One region of the Ruegeria sp. HKCCA6837 genome, then DNA from elsewhere that is predicted to be linked to it. Evidence: riboswitches for the same ligand, from Rfam matches in the RefSeq annotation. Region 1 holds a riboswitch; each other region holds the start of a gene.
What was found. A riboswitch is a leader RNA that binds a small molecule or an ion and turns the genes downstream of it on or off. The one in region 1 is predicted to bind cobalamin.

Region 1 (4,835 bases):
GCGGCGCGCACGCCGCTGCAGATGCCACTTGATTACTGAACCTTCGCCAGTTCTTCGTTCATGGCTGCAACCGCTGCGGCTGCGTCGATCTCGTCATCAATGTACTGACGTACAACACGATTGATGGCCTGAGAGTTGATCATTTTCGACGCCAGCGCCAATTGACCCTCGGCTACGCCCCAACGCTGCGCCACGTCCAGACCACCGACGATCTCATCGATCATCGCCTGTTCATACAACTCACCCAGCGGGGCTTTGCGATCGACACCAACGGGCAGTTCCGCCCAGGCTTCAGAGAACGCAGTCGGGTTATCCGAATTACCACGGCGCACCGGGAACTTACCCTCAGGCGCAATGGCCAGCGTCTGGGTATAGCCGTCATCCATAGCAAACCTTACGAATTCCATTGCCGCGTCGGTGTCCGCATCGTTGGTGATACCGAAATACCGCACATCACCCCAGGCCGCGCCATCGGGGTTCGACGGGCCGGACAGTTTGGTAACGATACCAGTCTTGCTGGCCAGATCGCGAGAGGTCGGGTCATCGTTGATGGTCGGCGGGGCGCTGTCCCGCAGACCGGCCAGTTCATCAAGAATGAAGGGCGACCAGATGATCATCGCGGCTTTACCGTCGAAATACAGCTCACGCGATTGCTTCCAGAAAAGTTCACCCGGAGGCGAGGCTTTGGAAATGGCCTTGTAGAAATCCAAAACCTCGGTGGTCTTGGCCTCATCAAGCGGCTGGAAGCCATCGGGGCCAACCGGGCTGACGCCGTTTGCCAGGAATACGTGCTCCAGCACCTGACTCATGAAGTTCTCGTCAACTTTGGTGGCCGAAACAAAACCATACATTTCTGGCGGGTTATGCAGCGCCTCAAGTGCGGCCTGAATATCTGCAAAACTGTCAGGCGCTTCCAGACCGGCCTCTTCAAAAAGGTCCTTCCGGTACACAACCATTTGCGTCCAGCCGTCCACCGGAACCGAGGCGGTTTCACCATTGAACGCCGCCATGCCCAAAGCACCCGGAGCGAAAGTATCAGCGCCCAGTTCTTCGATCACTTCGGTCGCAGCTTCGGTGTCCAGAATGCCAGCTTCGGCCCACGGCAGGGCGTACTGCAACGGGTGGTAGACCACATCTGGCAAGTCACCTGCGGCAAAGGCTGCGGTTGCGCGGGTGCCCAAATCTGTTTCTGTGACAGGGATCACCTCAACGGTTGTTCCGGTCTCAGCCTTGAACTGGTCGGCCATTTCCTGTTGTTTCGCCAGACGCTCGGGCTGCTCTTCGGTCGTCCAGAAACGGATCGTGTCCGCCTGTACCGACATGGCCGTCAGCGCCAGTGCCAACGAAGAGCCGAGCATCAGCTTGGCTGCTTTTGGTGTAAGTTTCATGGTCGGTTTCCTCCCCGATTGTCTTCCATGGATCGTTTGATTTTTTTCGCCAACTCGTTCGAGGTCAGCAGCGGCGGTCCGTCAGAGTCGCGTTCAATCAGCACCGCCTGACTGAGCTCGCGCAAAGTTGCGGGCTCTTCTCCTCGGGTCTGACGTATCAGCATCGTAGCAAGGCGTTCACCTGCCCGTTTAGAGTCGACGCTGAACGTCGTTAGCCCGGGGCTGGCGTATTGGCATTCCGGGACCCCGTCATATCCAAGAACCGAGACATCGCGCCCGATCTCAAGGCCAAATTCTGCGCAGACAGAGTAGCTTCCCAGTGCCGCTTGGTCTGTCGCAAATACAATCGCGGTCGGCGGGACAGGAAGACGCAATAAAGCGCGCGCTTCAGCGGCCCCTTCTTCGCGGGTGCGGGCCCCTTCGCGTATCAATTCGGGATCAACTGGCAATCCTGCGTCCCTAAGCCCGTCGACATAGCCATCCCGACGCAGGTGGCTGTAGTTGAACTTTGGATCACTGCCGACAAACCCGATACGGCTGTGACCAAAACGGGCCAGACGTTCGACCGCGTCGCTCAAGGCTGTTTCCCCGGAAATATCAAACCACGACGTATCGTCCTGAAACCCGACCTGACCATAGCCAGTCCGCCCGTAAAGGATGAACGGCACCTGCAAGTCCTTCAGGTATCCAACGCGCGCATCATCGACTTCGGTTCGCGGCAGTATAAATCCGTCGGCCTTACGTTCTTCAACCAAACGGCCCAGCATGTTCAGCATATCCTGTTTCGACTTCGCGGTCGAAATTGTCATCGTCCAGTCAGACGCACTGGCAGCTTCACAAGCCCCTGCCAGAAAGTCTTGGAAAAACGGATTGTGCCGATCCGGTTCTTCACTGTTGATGACCATTGCAATGGCACGCACGCGCCCCGTTCGGATGGCCTGAGCGTGGCTGAGCGGGCGATACCCCATCTTGCGCGCCGTCACCTCAACCCGCTTTCGCGTTGATTCTGAGATGTCGGAATACCCATTCAATGCCCGCGACACCGTGCTTTTCGAAAGGCCGAGTTGATCGGCCAGTTCATCAAGCTTCACCCGTCCAGTCGCCGAGGCGCGCCGGGAACGGATTTGTCGCTGTCGCGTGTTGAGATTCGCTGTCATTCCATCATTTTGTGGTTCCGAAACCGGTTTCGGCAACGGAAAAATCTATTTTTGTGCGGTTTGAAAAATTCGGGTTTCATAAGTCGGAATACTGATGCTTCGACTTCAACTCTGTGGTCACCGCACCGATTGGCAGGCTATAGCAATGACAACCTCCATGCACAGTACCGCAAAAAAGCGAATTATATACCTTGCTGAAATTCGGTATTTCCCTAAGCGATGCCGCAAACGAGAGTTGACCGTGTACAAGTTTTTCTGCCATCAACGCACCATGTTCGGTTCCGGGGACTCACCCGGAGGCAATAGGGAATGCAGTGCGGCTTTTTCTTCGCCAATTCTGCAACTGCCCCCGCAACTGTAAGCGGCGAGCGCGGCTGATCGTGCCACTGGGATATGCCCGGGAAGGCCAGCCAAGCGTTTTGACCCGCAAGTCAGGAGACCTGCCGAACATGCGCCCTCAGAAGGGGCGTTGATCGTCGGCGACGGGGTGTGCGCCGAAACTGTTTGCCTATTTGGGCAAATGGTTTCGCATTCCCCTATGTCAAAAACCAATGCGTGCCGGGGAAGGCGCGACTTGAGAAGGGCTTGTTTGTGAAACACTTTTTGTTGGCGGCAACAGCTGCCATTGCATTGCCTGCTATTGCCCAGGCTCATTTCCTGCTGGAATACACCCAAGATACCATGATTGATCGTCCCGGCGACGTTCCGGTCAAGTTGGTCTTCTGGCATCCCTTTGAAGCCGGGCATGTAATGACCCTCGAAAAGCCAGAAGAATTTTATGTGATCCACAACGGCGAAAAGACCGATTTGTTGGGTACGTTGCAAGAAACCACCTTCGAAGGCCCCGAGAACACGGCCAAGGCCTTTTTGGGCTCGGTTCCAGTGAAACGTTCCGGCGATTACGTCGTGGTAACGGTACCTGCGCCTTATTATGAGGAATCTGAGGATATCTATATCCAGCAGATCACCAAGGCGTATCTGAACCGAAACGAGCTGCCCACCGACTGGGACCAGCCGCAAGGTCTGGCCACAGAAATTCTGCCGCTGAACAAGCCCTATAACATCATCGCTGGCTCGACCTTCACGGGACGTGTGCTGAGCGAGGGCAACCCAGTGGCTGGCGTAGAGATTGAAATCGAATACATGGCCGCGGAACCCGACTTGGCCGGAAACGGCGCAAAAAACGCAACTGCTTCCCCATTGCCAGGCGGCGCACTGGTCGCGATTTCGAACGAGAACGGCTATTTCACCTTTGGCGTGCCAAAAGCAGGCTACTGGGGTTTCGCCGCGTTGGGTTCGGGCCCGAAGACCGAACATGAAGGCAAAGAACTAAGTCAGGACGCTGTGATCTGGATCCGCGCCTGGGATCTGGAGTAACCCATATGCATATTGTGGACGGAGCCCTTTCGAACCCTGTTGTGATTGGCGGCGCAATCGCGGCAGCAGGCGGGATCGCCATGGGGCTGAAATCGCTGGACCTAGATCGCATTCCCACTGCGGGGGTGTTGTCAGCCAGCTTTTTTGTCGCCTCACTGATCCATGTTCCGATCGGCCCGTCCTCTGTGCATTTGATCCTGAACGGTCTGGCCGGGCTTTTGCTCGGCTGGGCGGCCTTTCCGGCGCTTTTTGTTGGCTTGCTGCTTCAGGCTGTGTTCTTCGGCTTTGGAGGACTGACAGTGCTTGGGATCAACACAGTCAACATCGCCCTTCCGGCGGTGCTTACATGGATAATCTTCGGTCGTCTGATCGCCAAGGGCACGCCTGTTCAAGGAGCAGTTTGGGGCGGCATAGGCGGCGCTTTCTCAATCGCAGCTACGACGGCTTTTGTCGCAGTATCGCTGGCGCTGTCGGGCGACGAATTCCTGCCGGCTGCGAAGCTTGTGTTATTTGCTCACGTCCCTGTCATGGCCGTCGAAGCGGTTCTGACCGGGTTCGCCATTTTACTGGCTCGTCAGGTTAAACCAGAACTCTTTTACAAAGGCGCATCGGCATGAGGCAACTGCTCGTTGTTATTGCGTTGTCACTGATGCCGCTTCCTGCGCTGGCCCACAAAGTTATCGCAGGGGTCTTTCCTGCAGGCGATGCAATCGAAGGCGAATTGGGCTTTTCAAACGGCGATATGGCGCAAAACCAAAAAGTCATCGTGTACGGGCCCGATGGTGCTGAGTTGGGACGAACACTGACCGATACAGATGGTTTCTTCCTTTACACCCCGACCAACCCGGTAGAACACACGTTCAAAGCAGACTTGGGCGCGGGGCATGTGGCAGAAGTCACCATGCCTGCTGCC
Region 2 (4,835 bases), on a different contig from region 1:
CAGGGTGGAATAGTCATCCAGCCGCGTATCTTCGCGCCCATCCGCAGGCAGAACGGCAAGCGCGATACCCTTAGCCTGCGCCAGCGCCAGAACCTGCTGCAAGCCGTAGGACCAGTAAGGCACGCCGCCAATCAGGCGGATTAGAATGCCCTTGGCGCCGTCCAACGTCTGCTCGACATAGGTGTCGACGGACAGAGGGTGTTTGAGGGCGGTCAAATTGGCCAATCGAAGCGTCGGCATTCGCCCCTCGGTTCCGCCGCCACGATGCCAACCCGCCGCGAAAGCGCCGAGGTCGCTGTCCGAGAAGGACAAGACAACCAAATCCGCCGGGCTTTGGCCCAGATCGGTTGGGGTCTCGGTTTCCTCGAGCCCGTGGCTTTCGCGGAAGACGACGTGCATGGGTTACTCGGCAGCCTCGGTGACGCCTGCAAGGATTTCGCGGATTTCGGCCTCTTTGATATCGTCATGCTCGGCAATGACCACCAGACGCGAACGGCGCTCTTCCTCTGGTCCCCATGGGCGGTCATATTGGTGACGGACCCGTGCGCCCACAGCCTGAACCAGCAGGCGCATCGGTTTGCCCTGAACGGCGGCATAACCTTTGACACGCAGGATGTTCAGCTCGGTCGCCAGACGTTCGATCTTGGCGACCAGATCGGCCGGATCGGTTTGTTCCGGCAACTCAACGATGATGCTTTCAAAATCGTCATGTTCGTGATCGTGATGACCGTCGTGGTGCGACGGGCGCGCATCCATGTCGTCTTCGGCTGCGGCTTCCAGACCCAGTACAACGCGGACATCCACGACGCCCTCGGCGACTTCGACAACAGGCAGGGGGCGTGGGGCTTCGGTGGCGATGACTTCCTTGGCCTTGGCTACACCTTCGGGCCCTGCAAGATCAGGCTTGGTCAACAGGATGATGTCGGCGCACGAGATCTGATCCTCGAACACTTCGGACAGGGGCGTTTCGTGGTCGATCGAGTCGTCGGCCATGCGCTGGGCGTCCACAGCTTCGACATTCGGGGCAAAGCGACCGGCGGCAACGGCCTCGGCATCGGCCAGAGCGATCACGCCATCGACAGTGATCTTCGAACGAATGTCCGGCCAGTCGAATGCTTTCAACAGCGGCTTGGGCAGGGCGAGGCCGGAGGTTTCGATCAGGATATGCTCGGGGCGCGGTTCCAGCGCCATCAGGGCTTCGATGGTTGGGATGAAGTCGTCAGCCACTGTGCAGCAGATGCAACCGTTCGCCAGTTCCATGATGTTTTCCGCCGGACAATCCGGGATGGCGCAGGATTTCAGGATGTCGCCATCCACGCCCACGTCGCCAAACTCGTTGACCACAACGGCCAGACGTTTGCCCTGCGGGTTCTGTATCAGGTGTTTGACCAGCGTTGTTTTGCCCGAGCCCAGAAAGCCGGTGATCACGGTGACGGGAAGTTTTTCGAGATTCGACATGTCAGGCTCCAATCGGGGGAATGCGCGAGGCGCAGTTTTTGCGGAAATGTTCAGGGCGTTCGCGCCATTTCACCAGGCCATCTTCGGTAGCCAGATACTTGGTCGCGCCGTCGATGATCACATCGACATGGTCCACTTCGTTCAGGTTCTCGTAAACGAAGGTCCAGCGATCGGGACCGCCGCGCAGCACGATTGAACAGCCCTGATCGCAATTTGACAGGCATTCGACAGGTTTCAGTGTAATGCCGTCGGGCAATTCGGCCTGTTCCAATGCTTGATGCAGCAAAGTGCCGGGGCGCTGCGCTTCGTCTTCGACAGCCAGCCCGCGGCGGCAGGTCGTGCAGACCAGAAGCTCGACCGGTGTGGTCTCAGTCATGTCTCTCATCCCCCCAAATCCTCTTCGCGGGGGACGGGGTTTCAAGCGGGCCACGTGTCGCAACATGGACCCGACACCGGAACACCCCGCCCGGTTTCAACTTCGGGTGCTGGCAGGTCTCCCGGCTTGCGGATGTCAGAGACCTGGTACGTTAGGGTCCTCTGTCGGATGTCCCGCCTTCCCGGCCTTGGCCAGTGGCATTGGGCACCCTCTCCGGTCACGGTCGCGGGGGCGGCTGCGTTTGGCGAAAGATCCGTTGACGCATTCCCTTTTCATCGGCTCTTGCCGACACCAACGAATGGGTCATGCGGCACCGCTGGCCCGCTTGTCAAGCGCGTTGCGCGTAACATCAGGGTGTGGGTGTGAAAAGCGACCTGTGGTTGTCGTTGGGCGGCATGAATGGTCAGATAAATCCGTGATCGCATGACGGGTACAAGCCAGCAGGGAGAGGCGACATATGAAAGTAGGATTCATCGGGTTGGGAAACGTTGGCGGCAAGCTTTCGGGTTCCTTGCTGCGAAACGGGATTGATCTGACAGTGCATGATCTGAACGCGGATCTGGTGGCCGAGTTCGTCGCCCTTGGCGCAAAGGCAGCCGAAGGCCCGGCACAGTTGATGTGCGATTGCGATGCCGTCATCACCTGCTTGCCATCGCCTGCGGCATCAGATGCGGTCATGCAAGAGATGCTGCCCGAAGTGAGCCCCGGCAAAATCTGGATGGAGATGTCGACAACCGATGAGACCGAGGTCAAGCGTTTGGGAGCCGAGGTGATCGAACGCGGAGGCGCGGCAGTGGACTGCCCGGTTTCGGGCGGGTGCCATCGGGCCGCCACCGGCAATATCTCGATCTTCGCGGGATGTGATCGTACGACTTTTGAGCGAATTCTGCCGTTTCTGACCACCATGGGGCGGCGTGTTTTGCACACAGGTGAATTGGGCTCTGCCTCGGTTCTGAAGGTGATGACCAACTATCTGGCCACGGCCAACCTGATCACCTGCGCCGAAGCGCTGGTCACGGCAAAGGCTGCCGGGATGGATCTGAACACAACATACGAGGCGATAAAAATTTCGTCCGGCACGTCCTTTGTGCATGAAACGGAAAGTCAGGTCATCCTGAACGGATCGCGCGATATTTCTTTCACTATGGACTTGGTGAAAAAGGACATTGGTCTGTTTCAAGAGGTCGCTGACCGCGCCGGGGTGCCTCTGGAAATGAACCCGGTCATGATCAAGATTTTTGAAGATGGCATTGCCCGGTATGGGGATCGCGAGCTGTCGCCGAATATCATCAAACGACTGGAAGAGGCGACAGGCCTGGACATCACAGCCCCCGGTTTCCCGCCGGAGATGGAAGATGATGAACCGGAAGAGCCTGGTTACGAAGTTGTTCCGCAAGGGCGAGGTCCGGCGTAAAGGTCCAGCCTAAGCTTTCTAACGACATGTCATCGGCAATCGGGGTGGCCAGCCCAGAAATCCGGCCCCGATTGCCACGCTAGTACAGGACGTTGATCATCACCAACGAAACGATCAAAAACAAAGCAGTCATAATGCCGCCCGAGCGTACGAAATCCATGACCTTGTACCCGGCCGGACCCATGATCAGTGCGTTGACCTGATGGGTCGGGATGATGAAGCTGTTCGAGGTTGATATGGCGACTGTGAGTGCAAAGACTGCTGGGTTGCCTCCTGCAGCCACGGCAATTGATACGGCCAGTGGTACGAGCAGAACGGTGGCGCCAACGTTCGACATGACCAATGAAAACGCTGTTGCCAGAACGGCAATGCCTGCTTGAAGCGACCAAAGTGGCCAGCCGTCAAGAATGACCATGATTTGCTGTGCGATCCATGCGGCTGTGCCGGTGTTCTGCACGGCCTGTCCCAAAGGTATGAGGCAGGCGAGCAGGAAGACGGTGTTCCATCCAACGGCACGATAGGCCTCATCCACGCTAAGCACACGGGTCAACATCATTCCGGCTGCCCCGGTCAGAAGACACAGCGATAGGCGCACGTCCGTGAACAGGATCAGGGACAATGAAATGGCAAAAAAGGCAAGGGCCCACCCGACCTTCTGCGGCCTCAGTTCGTCCTGTGGAAAATCGGTTGTCACCACAACGAAATCGGGATCGCGCGTGATCCGCATAAGGTTGTCCCAACGGGTATGCGCAACAAGCATGTCCCCGGCATGGAACTTTTCAAGCCCTATCTGAGTGGATTCGTGATCTTCAGTCTCAACGTGGCTGAGCGTTTCTTCCCCTCGGTGAATGGCAAGCAGCGACATGCCATAAGTCTTGCGGAACAAAAGCTCACGCGGGCATTTCCCGATCAGTTTGCTGTCCGGGGTGATAACCACTTCGGCCACGCCAGCATTGGTGGGTGCGAACTCTTCAACAAAAATGTCCAGATCAGGAAGAACGGTCAAACCGTATTTCGTGGCAAATTCCTGAACCTCTGAACGTCGTCCGACAATAGCCAGCCGACAAGGGGCTGCGATTTCTGCGGTCAGGACCTGAACCATCGAGGTTTTACCGCGATAGAAAGTTGAAATGATGTACAGGTGGCTCTCGTGGTTGATATCGGCAAGAATTTTTCCCACCAGCGGGCTTTCCGCGGGCACAACAACTTCGAATACATCTGCCTTTAGCCCGTAGACCCTCTGCAAATACTCCTGTGTGCCCTGACCGGTGCCAGTGTTGTCTTCCCCTTCCGCTTCGGGAAGAACCCAGCGCCCCAGCAACAGAAAATACCCGATGCCGGTCAGGATCAATACCGCACCGATCGGCGTTACCGAGAACAATCCGAACGGTTGCATTTTCTGAGAGTCCGGCAATCCGTCATTTGCTGTCTGGATCAGATCATTAAGCAGGATCAGCGGTGAAGACCCCACCATCGTCATCGTGCCGCCCAGAATCGCACAGAACCCCATCGGCATAAGCAGGCGCGACAGAGGTATTCCAGATCGCGAGGATATCCGGCTGACAACCGGCAGAAACAATGCGGCCG
Region 3 (4,835 bases), on a different contig from region 1:
CGGACCTTGGATGGTCCTCTCACTTTGCCGCGCAACACGCGGCTCATCCTTCGTGCACGCCTTTTCGCATCGCTTCCGTTCATAGGGACCGCCTGATCGGGCTGAATCCGCAGGGCGAATCTCCATTGCTGACCCTTGATCAATCGACCGGCAGCTATGCCGTCGGAGACTGGGTTCTCACGGACGACGACAATCGCGTGCAACATCTACTCGACCGGCGCAGCCTGTTGCACCGGCGCGCCGCCGGTACAGGCGCTGCGACGCAACTGATCGCTGCCAATGTCGATGTGCTGTTCATCGTCAGTTCGTGCAACGCTGATTTCAACCTGCCCCGGCTAGAGCGTTATCTGGCACTTGCACATCAGGCAGGATGTTACCCGGTTGTTGTCCTGACAAAGGCTGACCAATCGGATGACCCCAATCGTTTCTCGGAACAGGTGCAGGCTCTGGACCCGTTTCTGACAGTTCTGGCGATCAACGCGCTAGACCTAACGGAATTGGAAAAGGTCTTATCCTGGTGCCCCAAAGGCCAGACCGGAGCACTGGTTGGGTCGTCAGGCGTTGGCAAGACGACATTGTCCAACGGCTTGACCGATCAGGATTTGGCGACGTCAGGTATTCGCGAGAACGACGCTCGCGGTCGGCACACAACCACGGCGCGCGCGTTACACCGGATGCGCAACGGCGGCTGGCTGATTGATACGCCTGGAATGCGCGCATTGCGTCTGCTTGAAGCTCAGGACGGTATCGACGAGGTGTTCTCGGACCTCGCCGAACTTGGCCTGAACTGCCGTTTTTCAGATTGTCAGCACGAATCCGAACCAGGCTGTGCTGTACAGCGGGCGATCAAACAAGGCGTGCTTGACCCTGCCCGCTTGGATCGATGGCGAAAGCTTCGGCGCGAAGATCAGCGCAACTCGGAAACCGTCGCCCAATCCCGGGCACGGGACAAAGCGTTCGGTAAGATGGTGCGGGGTGTCATGAAGGATCGAAAACTGCATAAAGGGCGTTAAGCAAAAAATACTCGGTAATTCAAAAGTCGAGCCTGATCACGCGATCAGGCTCGGCCAAACTGCCGCATTACGCCGAGCAAAAGCTCCGATATGGCCAATCTCTGACAATCCGAAGTCATCAGACCTAAGCAGGTGCCGCTTAGCCTCGGCGCCATAAAGGTCGGCAAGCCGCCAGACAGCTTCGGGCGGGACCATCTGGTCGTCCTCGAAAGTGAACAAATCCACGGGTCTACCGGAGCCGTCCCAACGCGCCTCAGGAAGGTTTTGTCCGATTTCAGGTACATAATTCAAAGGAGCCGTGCACCATTCGCGCCATTGCCAGTAGACCGAGCCCGGCAAGTCCGCACCAAACCCGATCGCATTTCCCGGCAGATAGCCAAGTGCTTTGACCAGTACCGGTGCGTGTCCATACCAGAAAACACCGGCCAATCCACGGTAAGGCCATGGGTGATCACTGAGGGTTACGAGCCCCGAACACACGCAAATCATCCGATCGATTTGGTCGATGTCGGGCTGAACAGGCCCCAGCATCGCACCAACGGAATGACCAATGGTCCATTGCTGCGCATCAGGATAACGCCTGCGCATTTCCGCCCGCGCCGCTGGCATGTCGATCAAAGCCCAATCCGCCATTGTTGCACGCGCATCCTTCATACGGCCGGTCAGAGAATGCCCGAAATCCCGGTAGTCATAGGTCAGACACGCCATACCCCGCTCGGCCGCTAGCCACTGTGCGAAGTGGCGATAATAGTCGCGCGGCACACCCGTTGCACTATTCAGCACAACCACGGTTTCAGGCTCTGACAGCGGTCGGTACAACCGTGCTGCAAGGGTCGTGGACCCGGATGGGAAAAGGAAATCTTCAGCCAACACCGTCTGCTCTGCGTCCAACATGATCCCTGACCCTGCACTGAAAAACTGAATTGCTTGGCTTCAATATTTTAAACACTAAAGAGGAACGTTCCCCCCATCCAGCATGACCACACGTCGGGGTAAAAGATCAGCTTGACTCGGAACCGGATCAGACGCTAGCGATTGTGTGATGGTTCCTGTCCCCCACAAGGGGTCGGGATGAAAAGGGAACACGGTGCGGTTCAGTCTGGTCATCCGGGCGCAAACCAAATCCGCGACTGCCCCCGCAACTGTAAGCGGTGAGCGATGCCAAAACACCACTGGCCCCTAGGGCTGGGAAGGTCGGCAAAGCCATGACCCGCAAGTCAGGAGACCTGCCATCGGAACTGAAACCGAAACTCGGGCGGGGTGTCCGGGCAGGTCCTGACAGCACGTTGCCGTCCCACCTGACCCAACTCTCCTGCCCACCACGCGCGGAGGGCGCAGGATGATCTGGAAGACGAAGACGCATGAATACAGTGCAACGGTGTGTCAGCGGACGGGCAAAACCTGCCCTGCCCTGGCGCGGCTGGCACGCTCAATTTCCGAGGCGATGAAGCAGGCCACAGCCGCCACAAGCGACGGGTTCGAGTTTGAAGGTGGCAGTGAATTGTCACATTGCACGCAAGGATGCCACGCAACTTTCCGAGCGCAATCAGACAGAATTCGCATCTTTTGCGATACACAGCCTGAAGCAGAGCCGCAGGACCTGAACGCTTACGCCGATCTGATCTTTGGAAACACGTTCAGCGCCTTGCCATCCGGCATCATTACAGACCCACCCTGCGCGATGATCGAGGTTGCAAAGCTGCGGCCTCGCAAACCCGTGCACGCGCCTGAACAGATTTCGGCCTAAGACTATACGACTTGAGCCTGAAAATTCTGTGCTGCCCAGGCCAACTGGGCATCAGTTTCCACGGCACAGGGCCGCAGGGCTCGCAAACGCTCCAGTGCTTTGTCTGGCTGTTCGCCGCATTCGATCATCAGCCGCAGGACAACCATTCCAGACCTGCCGCAGCCGCCCCGACAGTGCACCAGCACCCGCCCTCCGCCCGTCAAAGCGTGCCGGGCGGCAGCGCTGATCGAGGGCCACGCCTCTTCAACTGCAGGCGTAGGGGCGCCAAAGTCTTCGATCGGCAGATGCACCCACCGGCTGGCGCGGCCTTGAATATCGCTGCCGAATTCCTGCGCCCCGTTTTGGAGCATCTCGACGTCCGTTGTCATTGAAACAACCAGCCCCGGCTTCCATGCGGCAATCGTATCCAGATCCCTTTCATAATCCCCGCCCCGTCCGGGCATCGATGTCAGGGCAAGTGTACCCCCCGCGACTTGCAGGGCATAGATAACCAGTTGCGACATGAACCAGTGTCCTCCACCAAGAACTCTTAACGAAAATGCACCATAAATTTTGTTGGACCAGCTTAGTGCGAATCCGGTCAGAATCTAAATCAAAAATCATCGCGCCTCGCGGTGGACGCGGAAGGCAGCGGCCACTACGCTGAGCCGAAGCACCGAATCCGACCGAGAAAACATGACCGACACGCCCAGCCCCGCCTATCAGGTTCTCGCCCGCAAATATCGCCCGGAAACCTTTGCCGATCTGGTGGGTCAGGATGCCATGGTGCGCACCCTGAAAAACGCGTTCGAAGCGGACCGAATTGCGCAGGCTTTCATCATGACCGGCATTCGCGGCACCGGAAAAACCACCACCGCACGGATCATCGCCAAGGGTATGAACTGTATCGGGCCCGACGGTAATGGCGGCCCGACGACCGAACCTTGCGGCCAATGCGAACACTGCGTGGCGATCATGGAAGGCCGCCACGTCGATGTGATGGAGATGGACGCCGCCAGCCGAACTGGCGTGAACGATATTCGCGAGATTATCGACAGTGTCCGCTATCGCGCCGCCAGCGCGCGTTACAAGATATACATCATCGATGAGGTCCACATGCTCTCGACCAGCGCTTTCAACGCGCTGCTCAAGACGCTTGAGGAACCGCCCGAGCATGTGAAGTTCATCTTTGCAACCACTGAAATCCGCAAGGTGCCGGTCACAGTTCTGTCCCGCTGCCAGCGCTTTGACCTGCGCCGGATCGAACCCGAGGATATGATCGGCCTTCTGCAAAAGATCGCGTCAGCGGAAGGCGCTGAGATCGCAGAAGATGCGCTGGCGCTGATCACGCGCTCCGCGGAAGGGTCTGCAAGGGATGCAACCTCGCTGCTGGACCAGGCGATATCGCACGGGGCGGGTGAAACCACTGCCGAACAGGTTCGCGCAATGCTGGGCCTTGCGGACCGTGGCCGCGTTCTGGACCTCATGGACATGATCCTGCGGGGCGACGCCGCAGGCGCACTGACAGAACTCAGCGGCCAATACGCAGAAGGTGCTGACCCATTGGCTGTCTTGCGCGATCTGGCTGAGATCACACATTGGGTGTCCGTCGTGAAGATCACGCCAGACGCCGCCGAAGACCCAACCGTTTCTCCGGACGAACGGAGCCGTGGCCAGCACATGGCAGAGGCCCTGCCGATGCGCGTTCTGACCCGGATGTGGCAGATGTTGCTGAAAGCGCTCGAAGAAGTCTCGGCCGCGCCCAATGCCATGATGGCCGCTGAGATGGCCGTTATCCGCCTGACCCATGTTGCTGATCTGCCCAGCCCTGAAGAACTGGTCAAACGGCTGCAGGACGCCCCGCCGCCTCCGGCAGGTGGACCTAGCGGCGGCACCTTGATGTCTCGGCAGGGTGCAACACCCGCGCAGGCCAGCGCCACCCCCGCATCCACATACGCCTCGGCCCCACGTGGTTCAAGCGGCGCGCCGGTTGCCGCATTGGCACAGGATGCTCAGACGGCCCTGGCCCGGTACCCGACCTTTGAGCACGTGGTCGAACTGATCCGCGCCAACCGCGACGTGAAGCTTCTGGTTGA

Region 2: another riboswitch for cobalamin. It lies ahead of GOV91_RS18035 (DUF1636 domain-containing protein); the one in region 1 lies ahead of GOV91_RS07700 (DUF4198 domain-containing protein).
Region 3: another riboswitch for cobalamin. It lies ahead of GOV91_RS14515 (hypothetical protein); the one in region 1 lies ahead of GOV91_RS07700 (DUF4198 domain-containing protein).

Annotation. Positions count from the first base shown of each region.
Region 1 covers NZ_WQGD01000004.1:7,780-12,614, reverse strand. The annotation lists gene GOV91_RS07710 (ABC transporter substrate-binding protein) at 33-1,388, opposite strand; gene GOV91_RS07705 (LacI family DNA-binding transcriptional regulator) at 1,385-2,545, opposite strand; cobalamin riboswitch at 2,805-3,008, shown strand; gene GOV91_RS07700 (DUF4198 domain-containing protein) at 3,137-3,922, shown strand; gene cbiM (cobalt transporter CbiM) at 3,928-4,539, shown strand; gene GOV91_RS07690 (cobalt ABC transporter permease) at 4,536-4,835, shown strand, end outside.
Region 2 covers NZ_WQGD01000015.1:84,627-89,461, forward strand. The annotation lists gene cobN (cobaltochelatase subunit CobN) at 1-399, opposite strand, end outside; gene cobW (cobalamin biosynthesis protein CobW) at 403-1,458, opposite strand; gene GOV91_RS18035 (DUF1636 domain-containing protein) at 1,460-1,834, opposite strand; cobalamin riboswitch at 1,928-2,145, opposite strand; gene GOV91_RS18040 (NAD(P)-dependent oxidoreductase) at 2,292-3,248, shown strand; gene GOV91_RS18045 (SLC13 family permease) at 3,328-4,835, opposite strand, start outside.
Region 3 covers NZ_WQGD01000010.1:50,205-55,039, forward strand. The annotation lists gene rsgA (ribosome small subunit-dependent GTPase A) at 1-1,013, shown strand, start outside; gene GOV91_RS14510 (hypothetical protein) at 1,050-1,907, opposite strand; cobalamin riboswitch at 2,040-2,262, shown strand; gene GOV91_RS14515 (hypothetical protein) at 2,353-2,760, shown strand; gene GOV91_RS14520 (protein-tyrosine phosphatase family protein) at 2,763-3,263, opposite strand; gene GOV91_RS14525 (DNA polymerase III subunit gamma/tau) at 3,436-4,835, shown strand, end outside.